3 regions of the Streptomyces sp. NPDC002513 genome follow, and region 3 is predicted to be linked to each of the others. Evidence: predicted binding sites of a transcription regulator. Region 3 holds the regulator's gene; each other region holds the start of a gene.
What was found. The regulator HrcA, encoded in region 3, represses chaperone genes, less so after heat shock. The targets are predictions, from matches to a motif close to TTNGCACTCNGNNNNNCNGAGTGCNAA.
Positions count from the first base shown of each region.

Region 1: the regulator HrcA is predicted to act here: its motif matches at 4,196-4,222, upstream of groL (chaperonin GroEL).
Region 2: the regulator HrcA is predicted to act here: its motif matches at 4,783-4,809, upstream of groES (co-chaperone GroES).

Region 1 is NZ_JBSFXK010000004.1:218,152-227,444, forward strand. It holds gene ACWD5Q_RS05055 (MFS transporter) at 1-898, opposite strand, end outside; gene ACWD5Q_RS05060 (NADH:flavin oxidoreductase) at 1,080-2,207, opposite strand; gene groL (chaperonin GroEL) at 2,414-4,036, opposite strand; gene ACWD5Q_RS05070 (cold-shock protein) at 4,472-4,675, opposite strand; gene ACWD5Q_RS05075 (MoaD/ThiS family protein) at 5,128-5,403, opposite strand; gene thrC (threonine synthase) at 5,400-6,689, opposite strand; SAM riboswitch class I at 6,708-6,864, opposite strand; gene ACWD5Q_RS05085 (glucosyl-3-phosphoglycerate synthase) at 7,037-8,005, shown strand; gene ACWD5Q_RS05090 (alpha,alpha-trehalose-phosphate synthase (UDP-forming)) at 8,116-9,293, shown strand, end outside.
Region 2 is NZ_JBSFXK010000007.1:137,031-146,323, forward strand. It holds gene ACWD5Q_RS07595 (LysR family transcriptional regulator) at 1-12, opposite strand, end outside; gene ACWD5Q_RS07600 (MOSC domain-containing protein) at 93-767, shown strand; gene ACWD5Q_RS07605 (SDR family NAD(P)-dependent oxidoreductase) at 857-1,630, shown strand; gene ACWD5Q_RS07610 (ester cyclase) at 1,708-2,415, shown strand; gene groL (chaperonin GroEL) at 2,557-4,182, opposite strand; gene groES (co-chaperone GroES) at 4,330-4,638, opposite strand; gene ACWD5Q_RS07625 (hypothetical protein) at 4,852-5,430, opposite strand; gene ACWD5Q_RS07630 (THUMP-like domain-containing protein) at 5,841-7,037, shown strand; gene ACWD5Q_RS07635 (RNA polymerase sigma factor) at 7,034-8,296, opposite strand; gene ACWD5Q_RS07640 (YciI family protein) at 8,341-8,697, opposite strand; gene ACWD5Q_RS07645 (LCP family protein) at 8,885-9,293, opposite strand, start outside.
Region 3 is NZ_JBSFXK010000023.1:12,820-22,112, reverse strand. It holds gene ACWD5Q_RS17380 (S41 family peptidase) at 1-2,419, opposite strand, end outside; gene ACWD5Q_RS17375 (VOC family protein) at 2,590-2,982, opposite strand; gene ACWD5Q_RS17370 (16S rRNA (uracil(1498)-N(3))-methyltransferase) at 3,001-3,738, opposite strand; gene ACWD5Q_RS17365 (nitronate monooxygenase) at 3,735-4,811, opposite strand; gene dnaJ (molecular chaperone DnaJ) at 5,004-6,140, opposite strand; gene hrcA (heat-inducible transcriptional repressor HrcA) at 6,141-7,157, opposite strand; gene ACWD5Q_RS17350 (MBL fold metallo-hydrolase) at 7,353-8,087, shown strand; gene ACWD5Q_RS17345 (DUF3097 domain-containing protein) at 8,134-8,943, shown strand; gene ACWD5Q_RS17340 (Uma2 family endonuclease) at 8,921-9,293, opposite strand, start outside.

The DNA.
Region 1 (9,293 bases), on a different contig from region 3:
GCAGAAGCTGCGGGATGACGAGGGACATCGCGAACATGCCGAAGCCGAGCGCCACCGAGGCGAGGTTGGTCACCAGCACCTGACGGCGGGCGGTGGTGCGCAGGTCCACCAGCGGCTCCGCCACGCGCAGTTCGAAGACGCCCCACACCAGCAGGATCACGACGGCGGCGGCGAACAGGCCGAGGGTGGCGCCACTGGCCCAGCCCCAGTCGGCGCCCTTGGAGATCGCCAGCAGGAGGCACACCAGACCGGCCGCCATGCCGAGCGCGCCGGGCACGTCGAACCGGCCGCCGCTGCGCACCGCCGACTCCGGGACCAGGGCCAGGACGAGGACGGCGGCGACGACACCGAGCACGGCGGAGGTCCAGAACAGCATGTGCCAGTCGGAGTTCTCGGCGATGACCGCGGCGGCGGGCAGACCGAGGGCGCCGCCGACGCCGAGCGAGGCGCTCATCATCGCGGTCGCCGAACCGAGCCGCTCGGCGGGCAGTTCGTCGCGCATGATGCTGATGCCGAGCGGGATGACGCCGGAGGCCAGACCCTGAAGGGCGCGTCCCACGATCACCGGCGTCAGGGCGTCGCTGAGGGCGACGGTGACCGAGCCGACGACCAGCATCGTCAGTCCGGTCAGCAGCATGCGGCGCTTGCCGTACATGTCGCCCAGGCGGCCCATCACCGGAGTGGCGACGGCGGCGGCGAGCAGCGTCGCGGTGACGGCCCAGGCGCTGTCCGCGGAGGAGGCGTTCAGGAGCTTCGGCAGCTCCGGGACGATCGGGATGACCAGGGTCTGCATCAGCGAGACCACGATGCCGCCGAAGGCGAGCACCGCGACCAGGACGGTCGATCTCGGCGCCGCGGACGGCCCGGCTCCGGCGGGCCGGGCGAGTGCGTCGGACATGAAGGATGCCTCCGTCGGAGTGCAGGCGTGATTGACTCGGGCAACCTTATGGGGATTGATTGACTTAAGCAAGAGAATTCCGTCGGGCCTGCCGCCCCGTCCTGCTCCCCCACGCCCCCTTCGGACACGGGCCGGGCGGTCCCCACGCCCGTGCGGGGCGCGGGGACCGCCCGGGCACGGATCAGTACAGGGTCTTCAGCGCCGCCGCGTCGTACGGCTTCAGCTCGTCGAAGCGGCCCGCCAGGACCTTCGCCGCCCACTCGGGGTCCTGGAGCAGGGCGCGGCCGACCGCGACCAGGTCGAACTCCTCCGCCTCCAGGCGGTCCAGGAGGTTGTCGATGGCCTTGACCGGGGCGCCCTCGCCCTGGAAACCCTTGATGAAGTCGCCGTCCAGGCCCACGGAGCCGACGGTGATGACCGGCTTGCCCGTGAGCTTCTTGGTCCAGCCCGCCAGGTTGAGGTCCGAGTCGTCGAACTCCGGCAGCCAGTAGCGGCGGGTGGAGGCGTGGAAGGCGTCGACACCGGCCGCGGCGAGAGGGCTGAGGATGGCGTCCAGTTCCTCGGGCGTCTCGGCGAGCCGGGCGCCGTAGACGTCCTGCTTCCACTGCGAGTACCGGAACAGAATCGGGAACTCCGGCGAGACCGCCTCCCGGATGCCGGCCACGATCTCCGCCGCGAACTTCGTCCGGGCCACCGGGTCGCCTCCGTAGGCGTCGGTGCGGCGGTTGGTGCCCGCCCACAGGAACTGGTCGACGAGGTAGCCGTGGGCGCCGTGGATCTCCACACCGTGGAAGCCGATGCGCTCGGCGTCGGCCGCGGCCTGGGCGAACGCGCCGATGACGGCGTCCAGGTCGGCGCGGTCCATGGCCTTGCCGGTGGCCTCGGTGGCGCCGATGCGCAGACCCGAGGGGCCGACGGCGGGGGCGTCGGCGAACGGCGGCTGACCCTGCTCGCGGACCATGCCGATGTGCCACAGCTGCGGGAAGATCGTGCCGCCCGCCGCGCGCACCGCCTCGGCGACCTTCGCCCAGCCCGCCAGCTGCTCCTCGCCGTGGAAGCGGGGCACCCGGTCACTCTGCCCCGCCGACTCATGGCCCACGTACGTGCCCTCGGTGACGATCAGACCGACACCGGCGGCGGCCCGGCGGGCGTAGTACGCCACCACGTCCTCGCCGGGGATGCCGCCCGGGGAGAACATACGGGTCATCGGGGCCATCGTGATCCGGTTCGGGACCGTGAGGCCGTTGAGGGCGATCGGCCGGGACAGGATCCGGGCCGCGCGGGAGGCGGGGGGCGGGGTGACGGTCACGTGGGGGCTCCTCGTCGATGACTCTGCTGACCGGTTGGTATGTGCACGCGCATTGTTGCACCTCCTCAAACAACCATCGGCCCGGCACCCCGCATTCCACACCCCGGCACTGGGTCGCGTGACCCCGGACACGCCCGAGGGCGGCACCCCCTGTCGGAACAGGGAGTGCCGCCCTCGGCTAGGGACGTCGATCGACCAGGGGTCGATCAGAAGTCCATGTCACCGCCCGGCATGCCGCCGCCGGCGGGCGCGGCGGCCTTCTCCGGCTTGTCGGCGATGACGGCCTCGGTGGTGAGGAACAGCGCGGCGATGGAGGCGGCGTTCTGCAGAGCGGAACGGGTCACCTTCGCCGGGTCGATGATGCCTTCCTTGACCAGGTCGACGTACTCGCCGGTCGCGGCGTTCAGACCGTGCCCCGGGGTCAGGTTGCGCACCTTCTCCACCACGACGCCGCCCTCGAGGCCGGCGTTGACGGCGATCTGCTTCAGCGGGGCCTCGAGCGCCAGCTTGACGGCGGCGGCACCGGTGGCCTCGTCGCCGTTCAGGTCCAGCTTCTCGAAGACCTGGGAGGCCTGGAGCAGGGCCACGCCACCACCGGCGACGATGCCCTCCTCGACGGCCGCCTTCGCGTTGCGGACGGCGTCCTCGATGCGGTGCTTGCGCTCCTTGAGCTCGACCTCGGTGGCGGCACCGGCCTTGATGACGGCCACGCCGCCGGCCAGCTTCGCCAGGCGCTCCTGCAGCTTCTCGCGGTCGTAGTCGGAGTCGCTGTTCTCGATCTCGGCGCGGATCTGGTTCACCCGGCCCGCGACCTGGTCGGCGGAGCCGGCACCGTCGACGATCGTGGTCTCGTCCTTGGTGATGACGACCTTGCGGGCGCGGCCCAGGAGGTCCAGGGTCGCGTTCTCCAGCTTGAGGCCGACCTCCTCGGAGATGACCTCGCCGCCCGTGAGGATGGCGATGTCACCGAGCATGGCCTTGCGGCGGTCGCCGAAGCCCGGGGCCTTGACGGCGACGGACTTGAAGGTGCCGCGGATCTTGTTGACGACCAGGGTCGACAGGGCCTCGCCCTCGACGTCCTCGGCGATGATCAGCAGCGGCTTGCCCGACTGCATGACCTTCTCCAGCAGCGGGAGCAGGTCCTTGACGGAGCCGATCTTGGAGTTGGCGATCAGGATGTACGGGTCGTCGAGCGACGCCTCCATACGCTCCATGTCGGTGGCGAAGTACGCCGAGATGTAACCCTTGTCGAAGCGCATGCCCTCGGTGAGCTCGAGCTCCAGACCGAAGGTCTGCGACTCCTCGACGGTGATGACGCCTTCCTTGCCGACCTTGTCCATGGCCTCGGCGATCAGCTCGCCGATCTGGGTGTCGGCGGCGGAGATGGAGGCCGTGGAGGCGATCTGCTCCTTGGTCTCGACGTCCTTCGCCTGCTCCAGCAGGGCGGCGGAGACGGCCTCGACGGCCTTCTCGATACCGCGCTTCAGAGCCATGGGGTTGGCACCGGCGGCCACGTTGCGCAGGCCCTCGCGGACCAGCGCCTGGGCGAGAACGGTCGCGGTGGTCGTACCGTCACCGGCGACGTCGTCCGTCTTCTTGGCGACTTCCTTGACCAGCTCGGCGCCGATCTTCTCGTACGGGTCCTCGAGCTCGATCTCCTTGGCGATGGAGACACCGTCGTTGGTGATCGTGGGGGCGCCCCACTTCTTCTCGAGGACGACGTTGCGGCCCTTGGGGCCGAGGGTCACCTTGACGGCGTCCGCGAGCTGGTTCATGCCGCGCTCGAGGCCGCGCCGCGCCTCCTCGTCGAACGCGATGATCTTGGCCATGTGAAGTGGTCCCTCCAGGACTGGGGGTGATTACTCCGGACCGCGCCCGCGCCCGCGACGGACGGCCCCGACCGGAGGTTCCTTGCCCCACCCGGCCCGCAGCCTCACCGACTCGGTCCTTCTTTGTCACTCTCACCTTCAGAGTGCTAACGCCAATGATTAGCACTCGCCCCGGTCGAGTGCAAGGCGCTTCCCGTGAAGCGGGCTCGTCGGGGGGTGGCGGCCGGGTGACGGGCGGGCGCACGGCGCGCCCGCGAAGCGAGCCCGCCCAGGGGGGGCACACACCTGCCCGCGTCACCGCTCCCGCGCGCCCCCGCCGCACCCCCGGCCCACCGACCCACCGACCCACCGGATCCGGACAGACCGAGGGGCTCGTACCCCTACGGGATACGAGCCCCTCGACACGTCGAACAGTTCAGTCGTCGGCGCGCTACCTCAGCCCGCCAGGCGGACCATGTCCGCCTGCGGCCCCTTCTGACCCTGCGAGATCTCGAATTCGACCCGCTGGCCCTCTTCCAGGGTGCGGTAGCCGTCCATCTGGATCGCACTATAGTGGACGAATACATCCGCACCACCGTCGACCGCGATGAAGCCGTACCCCTTCTCCGCGTTGAACCACTTGACGGTGCCCTGAGCCATGCCTAACTCCCCTATTACTGGCCCTTGCACAGATCCACACTTCGCGGATCCGGGTCAGACCTCACCCCCCAACGGTTGGGGGCGTGCGCCGGAACGCGTCGACCGCGGCTGAATGTATCTGTCCAACTGCCCTGCGCAACAGGTCACTTGGACGAGAAATCCAGGCATGACCGGTCGGGAATGTACGGAGAATTCACCAGAATTCAGGGCAAGTCGGGCCCGACAAAAGGAATGGATGGCGCAAAACCCATGCCCACTTTGGCTACTTCTTGCCCAGCGGGTGGTTAAGGACTCCGGTGGCGCGACCGGAATCCGGGAGCGGGTTCCCCAACTCTACCGTGCTCAACCATGCAGAATTGCCCCCTCCGCTTCTCTCGCGGAGAGGGCAATTCGATGAACTCTCGGCGCTTTGCCTTACCGAAGGCGAACGATCGCGCCGGGGTGAGCGGCCGTCAGCCGCCGGCGACCGCCGGGATGATGGAGACGCCCGTGCCGTCCGGGGTCGCCGTCTGAAGGCCCTGCTCGAAGCGGACGTCGTCGTCGTTGACGTACACGTTGACGAAGCGGCGCAGCTTGCCCTGGTCGTCCAGGACGCGGGCGGCGATGCCGGTGTGGTTCTTCTCCAGGTCGGCGATGACCTCCGCGAGGGTCGCCCCCTCGGCGGCGACCTCGGCCCGGCCCCCGGTGTAGGGGCGCAGGATGGTGGGGATACGTACGGTCACGCTCATGCGAGGCCAGCCTCTCGGAAGGAGTCCAGGGTCGGACGGATCGTCGCGGTGAGGCCGGTGCCCGCCACCGCGTCCAGGGTCTTGAGGCCGTCGCCGGTGTTGAGGACGACGGTCGTCTTCGTCGGGTCGAGCGCACCGCTCTCGACCAGCTTGCGGGTCACGCCCACCGTCACGCCGCCCGCCGTCTCCGCGAAGACGCCCTCGGTGCGGGCGAGCAGCTTGATGGCGTCCACGATCTGCGCGTCCGTCACGTCCTCCACGGCCCCGCCGGTGCGGCGCGCGATGTCGAGCACATAGGGACCGTCCGCCGGGTTGCCGATCGCCAGCGACTTGGCGATCGTGTCCGGCTTCTGCGGCCGTACGACGTCGTGGCCGGCCTTGAACGCGGTCGACACCGGCGAGCAGCCCTCGGCCTGGGCACCGAAGATCCGGTACGGCCGGTCCTCGACCAGTCCCAGCTCGATCAGCTCCCGCAGCCCCTTGTCGATCTTCGTGAGCTGGGAGCCGGAGGCGATCGGGACCACGATCTGGTCCGGCAGCCGCCAGCCCAGCTGCTCGGCGATCTCGTACGCCAGGGTCTTGGAGCCCTCCGCGTAGTACGGACGCAGGTTGACGTTGACAAAGCCCCAACCCTCGCCGGCCGGGTCGCCGATCAGCTCCGAGCAGAAGCGGTTGACATCGTCGTAGTTGCCCTCGATGCCGACCAGCTCGCCGCCGTAGATCGCGGCCATGACGATCTTGCCTTGCTCCAGGTCGTGCGGGATGAAGACGCAGGAGCGCAGCCCGGCCCGGGCCGCCGCGGCGCCCACCGCGCCCGCCAGGTTGCCGGTGGAGGAGCAGGAAAGGGTGGTGAAGCCGAAGGCGCGCGCCGCCTCCAGCGCCTGGGCGACCACGCGGTCCTTGAAGGAGTGCGTCGGGTTGCCGGAGTCGTCCTTCACATACAGCCCGCCGGTCACACCCAGCTCGCGCGCCAGGTTGTCGGCCTTGACCAGCTTGGTCCAGCCGGGGTTGAGGTTCGGCTTGCCGGCGACGTCCGCCGGGACCGGCAGCAGCGGCGCGTAGCGCCAGATGTTCGCGGGGCCGGCCTCGATCCGCCGGCGCAGTTCCTCGGTGTCGTAGCCCGAGAAGTCGTACGCGATCTCCAGCGGGCCGAAACACTCCTCGCAGGCGAAGACCGGGCCGAGCGGCACCCGGTGGCCGCACTCGCGGCAGGACAGGGCCGCGGCGGGGCCGAGGTCCACGGAGTTCACGGAGTCGGTGCTGCTTGCAACTGTCTGCACAGCCATGTCAGGCGAGGCCCTCTCTCCTCATCTTCCTCACGACGCATCTCGCCGTGAGACGGATTTGGCACCTTCCCTAGCCGGGAGCCTCGCGAGGACGATCATCACTGATCTACGAGAACCGGCTGGAGGGTTGCCGGGGCTTCATCGGGCCGTGTCCCTCTGCCCCTCTGGATGAGCTGTATGCGGTTGTTTCACTGGTTGTCAGCAGCGGCGACCCCCGACATGCGATGGTCACCGGCGTTGTTCAAGACTGTAACCGAAGGCCACGACAGTTGAGATAGTCGTCCGAACCGCGAGATGGATCACCACGGACAAGCCGGAGTCAAGCCGGGGACAAGGAGCCGCAGACCGTGCTGGAAGAAGTCGAGCGCTGGCTGAGCACCCGCTCCTGGTCCGTGACCGATCGTCCGCTCCACCAGATCCTGGCCGCCAAACGCGCCTCGGGCTCGTCGGTCAGCGTCGTGCTGCCCGCGCTCAACGAGGAGGAGACGGTCGGCGAGATCGTCGCCGTGATCCGGCACGACCTGATGCGGCAGATCCCGCTCGTCGACGAGATCGTCGTCGTCGACTCGGGTTCCACGGACCGCACCTTCGAGGTGGCCGCGGCGGCCGGCGCGACGGTGGTGCACCGCGACACCATCCTGCCGCGCATTCCTGCCGTGCCCGGCAAGGGCGAGGTGCTGTGGCGCTCCCTCCTGGTCACCCGCGGGGACATCGTCTGCTTCGTCGACGCGGACCTGAGGGAGTTCTCGTCGGACTTCGTCTCCGGGATCGTGGGCCCGCTGCTCACCGACCCGGGCGTGGACCTCGTGAAGGCGATGTACGACCGGCCGCTGGCCCTGCCCGGTGAGCCGGCCGCCGGGCCGGCGGCGGGCCAGGGCGGCCGGGTCACCGAGCTGATGGCCCGCCCGCTGCTCAACATGCACTGGCCGCAGCTCGCCGGGTTCGTCCAGCCGCTCGGCGGCGAGTACGCCGCCCGCCGCTCGCTGCTGGAACGGCTCCCGTTCCCGGTCGGGTACGGAGTGGAGCTGGGCGTGCTGGTCGACGCCCTGCATCTGGTGGGCCTGGACGCCCTGGCCCAGGTCGACGTCGGGGTGCGCCTGCACCGCCACCAGGACGGCCAGGCGCTCGGCCGCATGGCCGCGGCGATCTACCGCACCGCGCAGTTGCGGCTGGCCCGCGGCCATCTGGTCCGCCCCGCCCTCACCCAGTTCGAGCGCGTCGAGGGCCGCTTCGAGCCGCGGACGTACGCGGTGGACACCGAGGAGCGGCCGCCGATGGCGGAGATCGCGGAGTACGCGGACCGGCGGGCGGCCTGAGCCGTCCGGCCCCGGGCGGACCGCGTCCGTGACGCCGGCCGTCGTATACGGTTCAGCGGACGGCCGAAGGGAACGTTTGAGCGTTTTCGGCTCGGGCTAGGTTTCGTGGCATGGCTTCGAATGCGGCTTCCGTTCTCGTGGCGTCCAACCGCGGCCCGGTCTCCTACGCGCTGGACGACACGGGACAGCTCACCGCCAAGCGCGGCGGGGGCGGACTGGTCTCCGGCCTGTCGGCGATCGGCCCCGACACGGACGCGGTGTGGGTCTGCTCCGCGCTGAACGACAGCGACCGGGAGGCCGTACGGCGTACCGGCGGCAGGCTCGATCCGGCCGACACCGGCGGCCAGCGCGTACGGATGCTCGACATCGACGCGCAGGTGCACGCCGCCGCGTACAACGGCATCGCGAACTCGGTCCTGTGGTTCGTGCACCACATGCTGTACCAGACGCCGCTGGAGCCGGTCTTCGACGCGGAGTTCCGGCGGCAGTGGGCGGCGTACGAGACCTACAACCGGGCGTTCGCCGAGGCGCTGGCGGAGGAGGCGGCGCAGGGCGCGGCGGTCCTGGTCCAGGACTACCACCTCGCCCTGACCCCCCGGATGCTCCGCGAGCTGCGGCCCGACCTGCGGATCGGCCACTTCTCGCACACGCCGTGGGCGCCGCCGGAGTACTTCCGTCTGCTGCCCGACGACATCGCCGCGCGGGTGCTCGGCGGGATCCTGGGCGCGGACCGGGCGGCGTTCCTCACCCAGCGGTGGGCGGACGCGTTCACGGACTGCTGCCACGCGGTCCTCGGCCCGGACCTCCCCTCGGGCACCCGCGTCGGCGTCCACGGGCTGGGCGCGGACGCCGAGTTCCTGCGCGAGCGGGCGCACCGGCCGGATGTGGACGAGCGGATGCGGGTCCTGCGGGAGCAGATCGGCACGGGCCCCGACGGCAGGCCCCGCAAGTCGATCGTGCGGGTGGACCGCACGGAGCTGTCGAAGAACATCGTGCGCGGGCTGCTGGCGTACGAGGAACTGCTCCGGTCGCGTCCCCAGTGGCGCGAACGGGTCGTCCACGTGGCGTTCGCCTACCCGTCCCGGCAGGACCTGGCCGTCTACCGCGACTACACGGCGGAGGTCCAGCGGGTGGCGGCGGAGATCAACTCCCGTTTCGCCACCCCCGGGTGGACCCCGGTGGAGCTGCACGTCAAGGACGACTTCGCCCGCTCGCTCGCCGCGTACCGGCTGGCGGACGTGGCCCTGGTGAACCCCATCCGGGACGGTATGAACCTGGTCGCCAAGGA
Region 2 (9,293 bases), on a different contig from region 3:
GGCCTCGATCACCCTGTGAGCATAAGCGCTTCTTGGGTACGGCGGCACATATCGCATCGACGCTTTGACTGCCGGTCGCCTACCGTGCGGGCATGAAGCTTCTTTCTCTCAACGTGGGCCGGCCCCGGTCCGTGGGCCACACCGACCAGCCGGAGGGCCTGACCGGCATCGACAAGCGGCCGGTGGACGGTCCTGTGCGGGTGGCCTCGCCCGGGCCCAAGGGGACCGGCGCGAGCGGGCTGGCCGGGGACGCGGTGTGCGATCTGCGGCACCACGGCGGCGACGACCAGGCGGTGTACGCGTTCGCCCGCGAGGACCTGGACGACTGGGAGCGCGAGCTGGGCCGGAAGCTGCCGAACGGCTCGTTCGGCGAGAACCTCACCACGGAGGGGCTCGACGTGTCCGGCGCGCGGATCGGCGAGCGCTGGCGCATCGGGCCCGAGGTGGTGCTGGAGGTGACCTCGGGGCGGATTCCGTGCCGCACCTTCCAGGAGCATCTGGGCGAGCGCGGCTGGGTCAGGCGGTTCACGCGGCGGGGCGCCCCCGGCGCGTATCTGCGGGTGATCACACCGGGTGAGATGCGGGCCGGCGACCCCGTGACGATCGTGCACCGGCCCGACCACGACATCACGGTCGCCGTCCAGTTCCGGGCGTCGACGACGGAACGGCATCTGCTGCCCGGTCTGTTGGCGGCGGGCGACGCGCTGCACCCGGAGAGCGCGGCGGCGGCACGTCGGTACGCGCGCGAGCAGGCCGCGGGGAACTGACGTGAAATGTGCGGACGTTGGCGGCGAAGCCGGTGAAATCCCCGGTCCGGCGGGCGGAATCGGTCAGTCCGGGTCACTATCGTTGGCGCATGACAACGGCTCTGATTACGGGATCGACCGCGGGCATCGGCGCCGCGTTCGCACGGCGGCTCGCCGCCGACGGCCATGACCTCGTCCTCGTGGCACGCGACACCAAGCGGCTGCGTGAGCAGGCGACGGAACTGCACGACCGCCATGGCATCGAGGCGGAGGTGCTGGCCGCGGACCTCGCCACCGACGAGGGCATCGAGGCGGTGGCCGCGCGGCTGTCCGACCCCAGGAACCCGGTCGACCTGCTGGTCAACAACGCCGGCTTCGGGAACAAGGGCCGCTATCTCGAGGTACCGATGGCCGACGAGCTGCGGATGCTGAAGGTGCACTGCGAGGCCGTACTGCGGCTGACCAGCGCGGCGGCCGAGGCCATGCGCACCCGCGGGCGCGGCGGCGTCGTGAACGTGGCCTCCGTCGCGGCGTTCGTCCCGCGCGGCACCTACGGCGCGTCCAAGGCGTGGGTCGTGCAGTTCACCCAGGGCGCGGCCCGGGACCTGGCCGGGTCGGGCGTACGGCTGATGGCGCTGGCCCCGGGCTTCGTGCGCACGGAGTTCCACCAGCGGGCCGGGATGGGGACGGACAACATCCCGGGCTGGATGTGGCTGGACGCCGACAAGCTGGTCGCCTCGGCGCTCGCGGACCTGGCGCGGGGCAGGACGCTGTCCATTCCGGACCCGCGGTACAAGGCGCTGATGGGCGTGGTGAAGGTGACACCGCGTGCGCTGCTGGGCGGGATCAGCTCCCGGACGGGGCGCAAGTACGGGCCGAAGTGACGGGCGGAGGTGGCGTCGCCGCTCCGGTGGGAAAATGGCCTTGACCGAACCGGACGCAGCGCGCCGGAGGCGACGTCATGACCTTCGTACAGCTCATCGAGTGCAGGACGGACCGGTTCGAGGAGATGAACCGGCTGATCGACGCGTGGGTCGAGCAGACCAGGGGGAAGCGGACGGCCACGCACGACCTCATCGGCAGGGACCGCTCCGACGCGTCGCATTTCGTCGAACTCGTGGAGTTCCCGTCGTACGAGGAGGCGATGCGGAACTCGAACCTGCCCGAGACCGGCAGGATCTTCCGGGAGATGGTCGCCCTGTGCGACGAGATGCCCGTCTTCATGGATCTCGAGGTGGTGCGCGACGAGCAGTTGTGCACGGACGCCGTACGGCGCTTCTTCGACACGCTCTCGACCGCGGGTGAACTGCCGCCGCTCAACGACCTGCTCACGGAGGACTGCCACAGCCGCGATCCCGTCAACCCGCGGGACACCATCGGCCTGGACGCGATCCGGCGCGAGTGCCGGATGTGGCGGGACGCCTTCGACTTCACCTTCATGACCGAGGACCTGATCGCGCAGGGCGAGCGGGTCTGTGCCCGGTGGACCTGGAACGCCACGCACAAGGGCGAGTTCCTCGGGATCGCCCCCACCGGACGGCAGGTCGCCATGACCGGGATGACCCTGCTCCGGTTCGGGCCGGACGCGAAGATCGCCGAGATCTGGTGGCAGTACGACCAACTGGGGCTGATGGACCAGCTCGGCGCGCTCGACGCGCTGGAGGACTGAGGCCCTCGCGCGGCGGGCCTGCGGCCCGCGGTGCGCGTGACCGCGGCCCTCGCCCCGGTGTGTCACCGGCGCGGAACGCGCCGAGGCCCGGCGCCCCGTCTTCGGGGGGCCGGGCCTCGGCCGGCTCGGAAGGATCAGCCGTCAGTGGGCGTGGCCGTGGCCGTGACCCGCGGCGGCCGGCTCCTCCTCTTCCTTCTTCTCGACGACCAGGGTCTCGGTCGTGAGCAGCAGGGAGGCGATGGAGGCGGCGTTCTCCAGGGCGGAGCGGGTGACCTTGACCGGGTCGATGACGCCGGCCTTGATCAGGTCGCCGTACTCACCGGTGGCGGCGTTGTAGCCCTGGCCCTTCTCCAGCTCGGCGACCTTGGAGGCGATGACGTAGCCCTCCAGGCCCGCGTTCTCGGCGATCCAGCGCAGCGGCTCGACGACCGCGCGGCGGACGATGGCGACACCCGTCGCCTCGTCGCCCTGCTTGCCGAGGCCGCCCTCGAGCACCTTGGAGGCGTGCACCAGCGCGGAGCCACCACCGGAGACGATGCCCTCCTCGACCGCGGCGCGGGTCGCGGAGATGGCGTCCTCCAGACGGTGCTTCTTCTCCTTCAGCTCCACCTCGGTGGCGGCGCCGACCTTGATCACGCACACGCCGCCGGCCAGCTTCGCGAGGCGCTCCTGGAGCTTCTCGCGGTCCCAGTCGGAGTCCGTGGTCTCGATCTCGGCCTTGATCTGGGCGACGCGGCCCGCGACGTCCCCGGACTTGCCGCCGCCGTCGACGATGGTCGTGTCGTCCTTGGTGACCGTCACGCGGCGGGCGGAGCCCAGCACGTCCAGGCCGACCTGGTCGACCTTGAGGCCGACCTCCTCGGCGATGACGGTCGCGCCGGTGAGGACCGCCATGTCCTCGAGCATCGCCTTGCGGCGGTCGCCGAAGCCGGGGGCCTTCACGGCGACGGCGTTGAAGGTGCCGCGGATCTTGTTCACGACGAGGGTGGACAGGGCCTCGCCCTCGACGTCCTCGGCGATGATCAGCAGCGGCTTGGAGGAGCCGGCCTGGATGACCTTCTCCAGCAGCGGCAGCAGGTCCGCGATGGCGGAGATCTTGCCCTGGTGGATGAGGATGTAGGGGTCGTCGAGGACGGCCTCCATACGCTCCTGGTCCGTCACGAAGTACGGCGACAGGTAACCCTTGTCGAAGGCCATGCCCTCGGTGAAGTCCAGCTCCAGACCGAAGGTGTTGGACTCCTCGACGGTGATGACACCGTCCTTGCCGACCTTGTCCATCGCCTCGGCGATGAGCTCGCCGACCTGCTGGTCCTGGGCGGACAGCGCGGCGACGGCGGCGATGTCCGACTTCTCCTCGATCGGGCGGGCGGTGGCCAGCAGGTCCTCGGAGACGGCCTGGACCGCGGCGTCGATGCCCTTCTTCAGGGAGGCCGGGGAAGCACCCGCGGCGACGTTCTTCAGACCCTCGCGCACCAGCGCCTGGGCGAGCACGGTGGCGGTGGTGGTGCCGTCACCCGCGATGTCGTTGGTCTTGGTCGCCACCTCCTTCACCAGCTGGGCGCCGAGGTTCTCGTAGGGGTCCTCGACCTCGACCTCACGGGCGATGGTGACGCCGTCGTTGGTGATGGTCGGGGCGCCGAACTTCTTGTCGATGACGACGTTGCGGCCCTTGGGGCCGATCGTCACCTTGACCGTGTCGGCAAGCTTGTTGACGCCGCGCTCGAGGGCGCGACGGGCGTCCTCGTCGAACTTCAGGATCTTCGCCATGGAGCGTTTCAGTCCTCTCGTTGCGATGCCCGGCCGCTCTCCCGGAGCGGCCGCCACCGCGGTGAAAAACGAACCGCGCCCCCGGCGCCCGGCTGATGAATACTCGCGGGGCCAGGGGCGCAGCTCAAAGCGGTCTGCTTCGGTGAATTACTTCTCGATGATCGCGAGCACGTCGCGGGCCGAGAGAACGAGGTACTCCTCGTTGTTGTACTTCACCTCGGTGCCGCCGTACTTGCTGTAGAGCACGACGTCGCCGACCTTGACGTCAAGCTCGACGCGCTTGCCGTCCTCGATACGGCCCGGGCCCACGGCGAGGACGACGCCCTCCTGGGGCTTCTCCTTCGCGGTGTCCGGGATGACCAGGCCAGAGGCCGTGGTCTGCTCGGCGTCCAGCGGCTGGACCACGATGCGGTCCTCAAGCGGCTTGATGGCAACCTTGGAGCTGGCGGTCGTCACGATCCGACCTCCCCCTTCGGAGATCTCGGGGTTAACTGTCTGAGGTGGCGACCAGGTCGATCCGTCGTCGCGGGTGCCGGACCTGCCCGTCGCTGTGTTGGCACTCTCCGATGGCGAGTGCCAGGGCCGAGACTATGACCGCGATTAGCACTCGGTCAAGCGGAGTGCCAATTGACGGCGGCGCGGCGCGTGACCGGGGTGCCCGGGCCCGGTCTACAGGTAGTCCTCCAGACGCCCCACCGTGAACCCCCTTGCCTGGATACGGCGCAGAAGCCGGGCCGTCTCGGCGGTCAGTGAGGCCGGTGGGCGGCCCCCTTCACGGGTCAGGACGATGTCCCCCGGGTGGAGCGTCGTTCCCCTGCCCCGGCGACCGGTCCCCGGGCCCGGGGCGGGGCGACCGGCTGAAGGCGCGGCTGGGCGTGCTGCTGCGGCCGCCGCAGGGCCGGCGCTGTCGGCGAGGAACACGCTGACCGGCAGCCGCAGTTCGCGGACCATGTCGACGAACCGGGGGTCGTTCTCGGCGTCCTCGTCGTAGGTCAGGAAGACGACCCTGTCCCGGGTGGGGACGCGGTCGAGCACCGCCGGCAGATGCTCGGCCACCCGGCCCGGGGAGCGGTTCGGCCGGGGTGCGGGCGCGAGCGGGGCGGGCAGGCGCCAGCGCCGGTAGGCCCGCTCGTGGGGCGCGCGCCTGTGGTGGACCCGCTGCGCCGCCTTCTCGCCCAGCCGTTCGATGGGGTCGACGGACTGGGCGCAGCCGGACAGCAGCGCGGCGGCGAGTGCTCCGACGAGCATCGCCCGCAGATGACGCCGCCCTCTCACCGGGAGTCCTCCGGGCGTGCCACCGCGTCCCCCGCGCTCGTGCCCTTCTCCGGGAACCGGCGGGCCGGTCCGGGCATCGTCGCGTTCTCATCGAGGGCGCGCGCCGGCGGCGCCTTCGGGGACCCGGGCCGGCCGGGCGCGCCGCGCACCTCGGCACCGGTGCAGCCGGATACGAGGGCGGCGCGGACCCCGCGCGCCGCAGACGCGGCCACGGCGCCCCGCGCACCGGGACGCCGCACATGTCCCGTGAGACGGTTCGGGCACTTTTGTTCATTTTGTCGTACGAGCTGCATGTTGTCGGATCCTCGCAGCCGCCGAGGACCACCGCGGGCCGACACCTCGACCGGACGCACACCATCCACCGACTGGCCGACAATGGCCCCGTGAACGACCTCTCCCTCGACTCCCTGCTCGGCCCCGAGGGCCGCGCCCTCCTCGACGAGGTGCGCGGCACCGCCCCGGCCGAGGAGCTGGCCGTCGTCACCCGGCTGCGCCGCGAGCACCCCGCCGAACTGGTCTCGGCGGCCCTCACCCAGGCGCGGCTGCGCGAGCGGGCGGCGGCGAAGTTCGGGGCCGAGGACGCACAGCGGATGTTCTTCACCCCGAACGGTGTCGAGCAGTCGACCAGGACGACGGTCGCCGCCCACCGCGCGCAGCGGCTGCGGGCGCTCGGCGTGACCTCCGTCGCCGACCTGTGCTGCGGCATCGGCGGCGACGCGATCGCGTTCGCCCGGGCCGGCCTGCGGGTACTGGCCGTGGACCGCGACCCGCTGACCGCGGCGGCGGCGCGGGCGAACGCCGAGGCGCTCGGCCTGTCCGCGCGGATCGAGGTGCGCGAGGCCGATGTCACACGGGTGGACGTCTCCCCGTACGACGCCGTCTTCGTGGATCCGGCACGGCGCGGCGGGCGCGGCCGCATCTTCGACCCGGAGGCGTACTCACCCCCGCTGTCCTGGGCCGTGGCCACGGCCCTCAGAGCGCCGCACGCCGCGCTGAAGGTCGCGCCCGGCATCCCGCACGAGGCGGTGCCCGCGGGCGCGGAGGCCGAGTGGATCTCGGACGGCGGGGACGTGAAGGAGGCGGTGCTGTGGTTCGGCACCGAACCCGGTCTCGTCCGGGCCACCCTGCTGCCCGGCCCCCGCGAACTGCGCGGCCGCGGCCTGCCCGATCCGCCGGTGCGCCCGCTCGGCCGCTACCTCTACGAGCCCGACGGCGCCGCCATCCGCGCGCATCTGGTGGCGGAGGTGGCCGAGGAGCTGGACGGCGGGCTGATCGACGCGACGATCGCCTACGTGACCGCGGACGAGCACCACGACTCCCCCTACGCCGCCGCCTACGAGATCACCGACCGGCTCCCCTTCAACGTGAAGAGGCTGAAGGCCCTGCTGCGGGAGCGGGAGGTCGGGGTGCTGACCGTGAAGAAGCGCGGCTCGGCGGTCGAACCGGAGGAACTGCGCCGCAAGGTCCTGCCCAAGCCGTACGGCTCCCGCGCGGTGACGGTGTTTCTGACCCGGGTGGCGGGAGCACCGACGATGCTGCTGGGGCACCCGGCCCAAAAAGCACCCGGCACGCACCGCTAGCCGCACTCCCGGGCGCGGGCCTGAAGCAGTTCCCGCTCGCGTTCGTTGCGGGCCAGGGCGGCGGCCCGGGCGAACTCGGCGCGGGCCTCGGCGGTGCGGCCCAGACGGGCCAGCAGGTCGCCGCGGACGCTCGGCAGCAGGTGGTAGTCCCGCAGGGCGGGTTCGGCGGTCAGCCGGTCGACGATCTCCAGGGCCGGTCCGGGACCTTCCGCCTGCGACACCGCGACGGCACGGTTCAGCTCGACGACGGGGGACGGGGACCGGGCGGCGAGCAGGCCGTAGAGGGTGGCGATGGCGGTCCAGTCGGTCGCCTCGTAGGTGTACGCGTGCGCATGGCACGCGGCGATCGCCGCCTGGAGGGCGTACGGGCCGGGCGCGCCGGTGGCGGTCGCGCCGGCGCGGGCCAGCGCGGTGATGCCGCGGGCGATGAGCATGCGGTTCCAGCGACGGCGGTTCTGGTCCTTGAGGAGGACGAGGGCGCCGTCGGAGCCGGTGCGGGCGGGAGTGCGGGACGCCTGGAACTCCAGGAGCGAGGTCAGTGCGTGCACCTCCGGTTCCTTCGGCATGAGGGAGGACAGGATCCGCGCCAGGCGCAGGGCGTCCTCGCACAGGGCGGGGCGCAGCCAGTCGTCGCCGGACGTGGCCGCGTACCCCTCGTTGAAGATCAGATAGATGACGTCGAGGACGGAGCCGAGACGGGCCTCGCGGTCGGGGCCGTACGGGACCTCGAAGGCGACGTTCCGCCTGGCCAGCGTGCGCTTGGCCCGGACGATGCGCTGGGCGATCGTCGGCTCCGGGACGAGATACGCGCGGGCGATCTCGGCCGTCGTCAGACCGCCGAGCAGCCGCAGGGTCAGGGCGGCGCGGGCCTCGGCCGACAGCACCGGGTGGCAGGTGGTGAAGACCAGGCGGAGCAGGTCGTCGTCGATGTCGGCGGGATCCGCCGGCTCCGCGGGCGGGGCGGTGGTCTCCAGGTCCCGGCCGATCTCCGCCAGCTTGCGGGCGTAGCGCTCCCGGCGGCGGACCAGGTCGACGGCCCGGTGCCGTGCGGTGGCCATGAGCCAGGCGCCGGGGTTGTCGGGCACACCGTCCCGGGGCCACTGCTCCAGGGCCGCGACCAGCGCGTCCTGGGCGAGTTCCTCGGCGATCCCGACGTCTCGGACGATCCGCGCGACTCCGGCGACGACCCGGGGGGACTCCAGGCGGAAGACGGTCTCGATGGTGTGGCCGGCGTGGGCGGCGGTGGGCTGCTGTTCCACAGCCCACCATGCAACACCCCGGCCGGGCATATGCCAAGGAACGGTCAGCCCTCGGCGATCTCGCGCACCTCGCAGGTCACCGTCCAGTAGTCCTCGTGCACCTTCAGGAACCGGCCGGCCCACTCCAGCGCCTCTGCCATGTCCTTGCACTGCATGATCGCGTAGCCGCCGACGACCTCCTTGGACTCGGTGAACGGCCCGTCCGTGACGGAGGTCTTGCCGCCCTCCCAGTGCACCCGGACGCCCTGGGCGGAGGGGGTGAGCCCGGCGGTGTCGAGCATCACGCCGGCCTTGGTGACCTCCTCGATCAGCTCGCCCATCCGCTGCATCAGCTCGGGGCTGGGACCCTCGGCGGGGACGGTGGACTCGTCGATCCGTACGAGCGACAGATAGCGGGGCATGGTGGCTCCTTCGTTCAGAAGCGGCGGGGCCCGTCCCCGCCTCTCACCCATGCGTCGATCGGGAGGCACCTGGATCGACACGGTCCCCGGAATTCTTCGAAGTTTTTTCCGGGGCTCGTCCCGAGGGGTGTTTCCCCAGGTCGTACGGCGATGTCCCGGCCCTCTTCGATCCCGTGCGGCGTCGTTCTCAGCGCAGGGACGCCCACAGTGTGCTCGCGGCGGGTTCCTTCGCGACCACGCGGTTGTGGTCCGACGGCGCGAGCACGACCGGCATCATCACCGTGGTCACCCGGTCCGCCGCGAGGCCCTTCAGGCTTTCGCCCAGACGGACCAGTTCCGGCAGCGAGTCCAGGCCCGTGTCGGTGGTCAGGCTGCCCGTGGCGGCGTTCGCGACGCGGTAGAGCCGGGCGGGGTCGGTCAGCAGGTCGGTCGAGGCGATCTGCGCCAGCAGCGCCTTCACCAGCCGCTGCTGGAGCCCTATGCGGCCCAGGTCGCTGCCGTCGCCTATGCCGTGCCGGGTACGGGCCAGCGCCAGGGCCTGCGTGCCGTCCAGATGGTGGGTGCCCGCCGCGAGGTGCAGATGGCTCATGTCGTCG
Region 3 (9,293 bases):
CGATCGCGTCCCCGGCCCGTACCGCCACTCCGGGCGCGGCGAGCGGCGCCCGGGCGTCCGGGTCGGAGGTCTCCGACGGCAGCACCCGGTCGATGCGCCAGCTCCCGTCCGGGTGCCGCGAGAGGTCGGCCCCGAGCAGCCCCTGCCGGTGGTCCGCGCCGGGCGCGTAGCCGTTCGGTATGACGTACGCGTGCGAGGTGCCCAGTTCGCCCTGCACCTCCCACAGGAGGTCCACCAGGTCGTCGTGCGTGGCGATACGCTCCAGGAGCGGCCGGTACCGGTCCAGCACGCCGTCCCAGTCGGCCCCGCCGAGGTCGGGCCGCCAGAAGTTGTCGCGCATGAGGCGGCCGGTCTCCTCGTACATCTGCCGCCACTCGGCCGCCGGGTCGACGGTCTGCCGTATCCGGGACAGGTCGACGGTGATGTTGGCGTCGCTGTCGTCGTCGTTGGGGGCGCGCCGGTCGCTCGGTACGACCTTGAGCTTGCCGTCGGTCCACAGCAGCACCCGCTTGCCGTCGCCGCTGACCGCGAAGTGGTCGGCGTCCGAGGCGAGATGCTCGATGCGCTGCTGGACGAGGTCGTAGCGCTCCAGCTCGCTCTTGGGATCGGGGTCGTCGGGCGTGGCCCGTGAGGTGCCGAGGACACCGCGCACCGGGTGCCGCAGCCAGAGCACCCCGTCCTTGGCGGCCCGCAGCCCGGAGTAGCGCGCGGCCTCGACCGGGAACGGCACGATCCGGTCGGCGAGCCCCTCCAGGTCGATCCGGGTCGTGGGCGCGCCCTCGCTGTCGGGTGTCTCGTCCTTCTCGGGTGCCTCGAACGGACGGCCGTGCCGCTGGGGCCCGAAGGGGGACGGGGTGGTCGCGGCGAGGGTGATCAGGTGCGGCCGTGCGCCGCCCACGAAGGCCAGGTCGAAGACGTGCTCGTCGTAGACCGGGTCGAAGGAGCGGGCCGAGAGGAACGCCAGGTGCTTGCCGTCCAGCGTGAACGCGGGCTCGTAGTCCCGGAAGCGGAGCGGGGTCGCCTCCGTGACCGACAGGTCGGCCGTGCTCGCGAGCTTGAGCTGGCGCAGCGGGCGGGGGCCGGGGTGCGACCAGGCCAGCCATGCCGAGTCCGGGGAGAAGACGAGTCCGCCGGCCTCGCCGTCCTCGCTGCGGTCGACCTCGCGCACCTCGCCGCTGTCCCGCTCGACGAGCAGCACCCGCCCGTCGTGCGCGGCGACCGCGATCCGGCTGCCGTCGGGCGCCACCGCGAGCCCGAGCACCCGGCCGAGGCGCCCGGCGGCGAGCCGCCGCGGGGTGGTGCCGGGCGCGAGTCCGGTGGCGGGCGCGAGTTCCAGCGCGTCCTCGCCCTCCGCGTCCGTCACCCACACCACCCATTCCTCGCCGTCCACGCGGAAGGTGCGCGGCAGCCGGGCCCGTACGCCGTGCTCGTCGGCGAGCGCGCGGGCGGGCCCGGAGCGGTGGGTGATCCAGTGGACGGCGCCGCGCACCGAGATCGCGCTGCCGCGTCCGGTGCGGTCGGGCGAGGCGGCCCCGAACCAGCGGCTCGCGCTCACCGGATACGGCTGGAGATCCACGCGCTGCCCGCCGAGCCGGAGGTCGAGCCGCCGGGGCTCGGCCCCGTCCAGGTCCTCCAGGAGCCACAGTTCACCGGCCGAGGAGTACACGACCCGGGTTCCGTCGCTCGCCGCGTGCCGGGCGTAGAAGCCTCCGAGGGGGGTGTGGCGGCGCAGGTCCGAGCCGTCGGCGAGCGACGAGTACAGCGCTCCGGTGCCCTCGTGGTCGGAGAGGAAGGCGAGGCGGTCCCCCACCCACACCGGGTACTCGATGTTGCCGTCGAGGTCCTCGTGCAGTCGTACGAACTCCCCGGCCCCTTCGCCGTCGCGGGCCGACCGGTCGATCCAGAGCTTGCCGGCGGTGCCGCCCCGGTAGCGCTTCCACCAGGCGGCCTCGCGGCCCATGGGCGCGGACAGCAGTACGGTGGCCGGGCCGTGGGCGACCTCGCCGACGGGCCCGTACGGCAGGGTGGTGGCCGGGCCGCCGTCGAGCGGTACGGCGTGCGCCCAGGTGCGGCGCAGTGAGGCCTGGCCGACCGCGCTGAGGGCGAGCACCCGTCCGTCGGGGGTCCAGCCGCGCACCTGGGTCCTCACACCGCCCCAGTGGGTCAGGCGCCGGGCGGGGCCGCCGTCGACCGGGGCGGTGTACACCTCGGGGACGCCGTCGCGGACGGAGGTCCAGGCCACGGTCTGGCCGTCCGGGGATATCCGGGGGTGGTTGACCGGGACGTTGTCGGCGCTGACCCGCCAGGCACGGCCACCGTCGAGGGGAGCGACCCAGACGTCGTCCTCGGCGGTGAAGGCGACCAACTCGCCGTGCGGATGCGGGAAGCGGAGATACGCGGGCGATGAGGACTGAATCACCAGGTCACCCTAAGCAGCAAGCGCGTTCACGGACAGGGGTTTTGCCGGTTGCCCTGGTTCGTCGTGGGGGTCATCCGCCCTGAACCGGCCGGCAGGTGGGGTCGCCCTGGCACCGGACGGTCCGCGTCACGGTGACGGTGGGCCCGGGCACGCCGCCTCCCGACGCACCGTCAGCCGCGCAGCAGAAGCCATTCCTGGAGTTCGACCAGGTTGCCCTCGGGGTCCTTGAGATGGGCCACGCGCAAACGCTCGGTCAGGGGGGCCGGGCCGTGCAGGAGAGTCGCGCCGCGGGACGTGATCCGCGCGCAGTACGCGTCCAGGTCGTCCACGCGCAGCACCACGAGCGAGCGGTGGCCCGTGGCCGCGTCGCCCAGTTCGCCCAGGATCCGGGCCATCACGGCCCGGTCCTGGAGCGCGATGCCCGCCGAGCCGACGGCGGGGGAGAACTTCTCGTACGGCCCCTGAACCGCTCCCGACTGGGGTTTGAGGCCGAGGACGTCGGCGTAGAAGCGGTAGCAGGCGGCGAAGTCCGAGACCAGCAGCCGTACCTGGGCGAGTTCCATGGTGTGCCCCCCTTGTGGTCAGGACCAGCGTCCGGTGCGGCCGAGCAGCAGCGCGGCCGCCGCGGTGCCGGCGGTCGAGGTGCGCAGGACGGTGCGCCCCAGCCGGAAGGCCCTCGCGCCCGCCTGTGCGAACTGGGCCAACTCCTCGGGGGCGACGCCCCCTTCGGGCCCGACGACCAGCACGATCTCGCCCTCGGCGGGGAGTTCCACGGTCGCGAGGGGTTCCTCGCCGCTCTCGTGCAGGACGGCGGCGAAGTCTGCCTTGGCGAGCAGCGCGGCGACCTCCTTGGTCGTCGCCGCGTCCGCGACCTCGGGGAAGCGCACCCGGCGGGACTGCTTGCCCGCCTCGCGGGCGGTGGCCCGCCATTTGCCGAGGGCCTTCAGTCCCCGCTCGCCCTTCCACTGGGTGATGCAGCGTGCGGCCTGCCAGGGGACGATCGCGTCGACGCCGACCTCGGTCATGGTCTCCACGGCCAGCTCCCCCCGGTCGCCCTTGGGGAGGGCCTGGACGACGGTGATCCGGGGTGTCTGCGACGCCTCCTCGGACACCGAGGTCACCCGGACGATCAGTCGGTCCTTGCCCTCGGTGCCGACGACCTCGCCCTCCGCCCGGCGTCCGGCGCCGTCGGTCAGCACGACGGCCTCCCCCGGCCGCAGCCGCTTCACCGAGACCGCGTGCCGCCCCTCGGGGCCGTCGAGCACGAACTCGGGCCCGACGCCGTCGAGCCGCTCCACGACGAACACGGGCGCCGTCATCGCCCGGCACCACCCGTGGACACCGCGGACGCCGCCTCCTGAAGTTCCGCGGCCAGTACCTCCACCAGCCGCCCGGCGGGCAGGTCACGGGCCAGGCGGTGGCTCTGGCCGGCGTACAGCGACATGCCCTGCGGGTCGTTCGCCTTGGCCGCCGCCTTGCGCAGTGGCGAGGTGAGGTGGTTGATCTCGGGGTAGGCGGCGGGCGCGTACGGCCCGTGCTCCCGCATGAACCGGTTGACCAGAGCGCGGGCCGGGCGCCCGGAGAACGCGCGCGTCAGTTCCGTCCGGACGAACCGGGGGTCGGTCAGCGCCTGCTTGTGCCGGGGGTGGGCGCCGGACTCGGGGGTGGCGAGGAACGCGGTGCCCAACTGGGCCGCGCTCGCGCCCGCCGCGAGCACCGCGGCGATCTGGCTGCCGCGCATGAGGCCGCCGGTCGCCACGATCGGGATCCGTACGGCATCGCGGATCTGGGCGACCAGGGAGAGCAGGCCGATGCCGGAGCGGTCGCTCTCGGTGCAGTCGCGGTGGGTGCCCTGGTGGCCGCCGGCCTCGACGCCCTGTGCGATCACCGCGTCGGCGCCCGCCTCCTGCACGGCGAGGGCCTCCTCGACGGTGGTCGCGGTGACCAGGGTGAAGCTGCCCGCGCGGCGCAGGGATCGAAGGACCGACGGGGCGGGGACCCCGAAGTGGAAGGAGACCACCGGCACCGGGTCGTCGAGGAGGACGGCGAGCTTGGCGTCGTATCCGTCGTCGCGTCCGCCGTCGGGGTCGCCCAGTTCGGTCTTGTACCAGGCGGCCTCACCGGCGAGTTGTTCGGCGTAGACCTCGACGGCGGCGGGGTCCGCGTGGTCGGGCTGCGGCATGAACACGTTCACGCCGAAGGGGCGGGCCGTGAGCCCGCGGAGCTGCTTGATCTCCTGGTACATGCCGTCGGCGGTCTTGTATCCGGCGGCGAGGAACCCGAGGCCGCCCGCCTCGGACACGGCGGCGGCGAGCGGGGGCACGGAGGTACCGCCCGCCATGGGGGCCTGCACGATCGGGTGGCGGAGGAGATCGGTCAGCACGGTGGACATGACGGCATGGTGTCACGTCCTTCGAACGAGTCCGAATCCAGCCGTCCTCCGGCATATGCCGGAGGACGGGTTCGCGGGTCAGAGGTGGTGGGAGGGCGCACGCGGGGGGCCGAAGCGGGGGCCGGGGCGCGGCCGTCCCGAAGAACGCGCCCGGCGCCGGTCGGGTCGACCGGCACCGGTGTCCGCTCACGGTCAGCGCCCGTTGAAGGCGTCCTTCAGGCGCGAGAACAGCCCCTGCTGCCCCGGCTGGAACTGGCCCTGCGGGCGTTCCTCGCCGCGCAGCTTCGCCAGTTCCCTCAGCAGGCGCTCCTGCTCGGGGTCCAGCTTCGCCGGCGTCTGCACCTCGACGTGCACGAGCAGGTCGCCCCGGCCGCCGCCGCGCAGATGTGTGACGCCTCGGCCATGCAGCGGGATCGACTGCCCGGACTGCGTGCCGGGGCGGATGTCGACCTCCTCCATGCCGTCCAGCGTCTCCAGCGGCACCTTGGTGCCGAGGGCCGCCGCCGTCATCGGGAGGGTGACCGTGCAGTGCAGGTCGTCGCCGCGGCGCTGGAACACCGCGTGCGGCAGCTCGTGGATCTCGACGTACAGGTCGCCGGCGGGTCCGCCGCCCGGGCCGACCTCGCCCTCGCCCGCGAGCTGGATCCGGGTGCCGTTGTCGACGCCCGCGGGGATCTTGACGGTGAGCGTCCGGCGGGAGCGCACCCGCCCGTCGCCCGCGCACTCCGGGCAGGGGGTCGGGACGATCGTGCCGAAGCCCTGGCACTGCGGACAGGGCCGGGAGGTCATGACCTGGCCCAGGAAGGACCGCGTGACCTGCGAGACCTCGCCGCGACCGCGGCACATGTCACAGGTCTGCACGGACGTGCCGGGCGCGGCGCCCTCGCCGTTGCAGGTCCCGCAGACGACGGCCGTGTCGACCTGGATGTCCTTCGTGGTGCCGAAGGCCGCCTCGTCCAGCTCGACCTCCAACCGGATCATGGCGTCCTGGCCCCGGCGGGTGCGCGAGCGCGGTCCGCGCTGCGACGCCGTGCCGAAGAACGCGTCCATGATGTCGGAGAAGTTTCCGAAACCGCCCGCGCCGAAGCCGCCCGCGCCCGCGGCGCCCGCCTGGGAGAGGGGGTCGCCGCCGAGGTCGTAGACCTGCTTCTTCTGCGGGTCCGAGAGCACCTCGTACGCGGCGTTGATCTCCTTGAACCGCTCCTGCGTCTTGGGATCGGGGTTGACGTCCGGGTGCAGCTCGCGGGCGAGCCGGCGGAACGCCTTCTTGATCTCTTCCTGCGACGCGTCGCGGCGTACGCCGAGTACGGCGTAGTAGTCCGTGGCCACTTACGACTCCGCCAGGATCTGTCCGACGTACCGTGCCACCGCTCGTACCGCTCCCATCGTTCCCGGGTAATCCATGCGGGTCGGTCCGACCACGCCGAGTTTCGCTACTGCCTCGCCGCCCGAACCGTAGCCCACGGAGACCACCGACGTGGAGTTGAGTCCCTCGTGTGCGTTCTCATGGCCGATACGCACCCGCATGGCCGGATCCTTCGCCTCGCCCAGCAGCCTGAGGAGGACGACCTGCTCCTCCAGCGCCTCCAGGACGGGGCGGATGGTGAGCGAGAAGTCGTGCCCGAAGCGGGTGAGATTGGGGGTGCCGCCGATGATCAGCCGCTCCTCGGTCTCCTCCACGAGGGTCTCCAGGAGAGTGGCGAGCACCGTGGAGACCGCGCCCCGGTCCTCCGGTTCGAAGGCCTCGGGCAGGTCCTGCACAAGCTGCGGGACGTCGGCGAAACGGCGGCCGGCGACATGGCTGTTGAGCCGCGCCCGCAGATCCGCGAGTGACGTTTCTCCGAACGGCGCGGGGCAGTCGACCATGCGCTGCTCGACCCGGCCGGTGTCGGTGATCAGCACGAGCATCACCCGCGCGGGCGCCATCGCCAGCAGTTCCACGTGCCGCACCGTCGAGCGGGTCAGCGACGGGTACTGCACGACGGCGACCTGCCGGGTGAGCTGCGCGAGCAGGCGCACCGTACGCGCCACGACGTCGTCGAGGTCGACGGCGCCCTCCAGGAAGTTCTGGATCGCGCGGCGCTCGGGCGGGCTCATCGGCTTGACCGCCGCGAGCTTGTCGACGAAGAGGCGGTAGCCCTTGTCCGTGGGGATGCGTCCGGCGCTGGTGTGCGGCTGGGCGATGTAGCCCTCCTCCTCCAGTGCGGCCATGTCGTTGCGGACGGTGGCCGGGGAGACGCCGAGGTTGTGCCGTTCGGTGAGTGCCTTGGAGCCCACCGGCTCCTCGGTGCCCACGTAGTCCTGGACGATGGCGCGCAGCACTTCGAGCCTGCGTTCACTGAGCATGCGCACACCTCCAGCGGTCTGTCCCCTTGACGCTTCCCCTGGCACTCTGCAGTGGTGAGTGCCAGCATCCCCTGGGCAAGTGTACGGCTGTCCGGTACACCCCGGGCAAGGGCGGGCTCACCTGCCCTGCCGACGTGTACCGACCTGTCCCGGGGTGTCCCGTCCTGCGGGGCCGCCTGCGGGTAGCGTCACCCCATGACGGTGTGGTGGGAAGAGTGCGGGTGGGAGGCGCTCAGCGCGCGGGCGGGGCGCACCCGGCTCCCGGGCTGGGACTGCACGGCGGGACTGGTGGCCGGCGAGCGCGGGGCGCTCATGGTCGACGCCGGGTCGAGCCTCGGCGAGGGCGCGAGGCTGCGCACCCAGGCACGGCGGCTGCTCGCGCCGCTCGGCGGGGACCGGCATGTGACACATCTCGCGCTCACGCACCCGCACTTCGACCATGTCTTCGGGGCGGCGGCGTTCGCGGGCGCGGAGGTGTTCGGGGCGGTGGGCGTCGAGGCGGTGTTCGTCCACGAGCGGGACGCGCTGATCGCGGACGCGGTGCGGCACGGCCTGGACGCGGCCGAGGCGGCCGGGGCCGGGGACGTGCTGGTCCGCCCGCGCCACCAGGTCTCGGGCGAATGGACGCTGGACCTGGGCGGGGTGCAGGTGCTGCTGGCGAACGTGGGCCCGGCCCACACGGCCCACGACCTGGTGGTCCTCGTCCCCGGCGAGCGGGAGGTGGTCTTCTGCGGGGACCTGGTGGAGGAGTCCGGCGAGCCGCAGGCGGGCCCGGACGCGGTCCCCTCGCACTGGCCGGCGGCCCTGGACCGGCTGCTCGAACTGGGCGGCGAGGACGCGGTGTACGTGCCGGGGCACGGGGCCGTCGTGGACGCGGCGTTCGTCCGGGCGCAGCGCGACGCGCTCGCGGCCCGTTTCGGCGTGTCGTGACGCCTTCTGCGCCCGTCACGGCCCGGCTTCTCCTATCGTCATCCGAATGCGCTCGTACTCGCCGGACCTGACCCCGCCGTGGAAGAAGCCCGCGCCCGTGCCGGAGGTCCCGGCGGATCCCGGTCTGGTGGTCGAGGAGCCGCGCACCGGCTTCTGCGGCGCGGTGATCCGCTGCGAGGCGGGCACGGTGACCCTGGAGGACCGCTTCGGCAAGCACCGTGTGTTCCCGCTGGAGCCACGGGGGTTCCTGCTGGAGGGCCGGGTGGTGACCCTGGTGCGCCCGTCGCGGGCGCCGGTGCGTCCCCCGCGTACCGCGTCGGGCTCGGTGGCCGTCCCGGGGGCGCGCGCGAGGGTGGCCCGCGCCGGCCGCATCTATGTGGAGGGCCGCCACGACGCGGACCTGGTGGAGAAGGTGTGGGGCGACGACCTGCGCATCGAGGGCGTGGTCGTGGAGTACCTGGAGGGCGTGGACGACCTGCCGTCGATCGTGTCTTCCTTCGCGCCGGGCCCGGACGCGCGGCTGGGCGTGCTCGTGGACCACTTGGTGCCGGGTACGAAGGAGTGGCGGATCGCTCAGGCGGTGACGAGTGAGCACGCGCTGGTCGTCGGCCATCCGTACATCGACATCTGGGAGGCCGTGAAGCCGTCGAGCCTGGGGATTCCCGGCTGGCCCCGGGTCCCCCACGGGCAGGACTGGAAGACGGGGGTGTGCCGGGCGCTGGGGTGGCCGGAGAACACGGGTGCGGCCTGGCAGCGGATTCTGTCGCGGGTGCGGTCCTACAAGGACCTGGAGCCGGAGTTGCTGGGGCGGGTGGAGGAGTTGATCGACTTCGTCACGGATAGCGGTGGGGCCTGACGTCCGGAAACGTTCCGAACTCGCTCGTGTCCAATTCGACTCCCAGCCCCTCCAGCGACAACGGCTCACCGAACTTCGCGATGTGCTGCGTCCTGTAGTCGGCCTCCTCTCCCTCTCCGTCTGGCTTCGTCAGCAGGACACACTGCGCCATGATCGGGTCGACGATGAGGTAGGCGGGCACCTTACCCGCGGCGTAGATCGAACGCTTGACGCCGTAATCCCGGCCGACGCTGGTCTTGGAAACGACCTCGACGACCATCGTGGTCAACTGGGAAGGAAGCAGGCGGCCCGAGGCAGGCAAGAGGTCAGGTGCCACGACTACCAGGTCCGGAACGGGCTCGCTGGCCTCG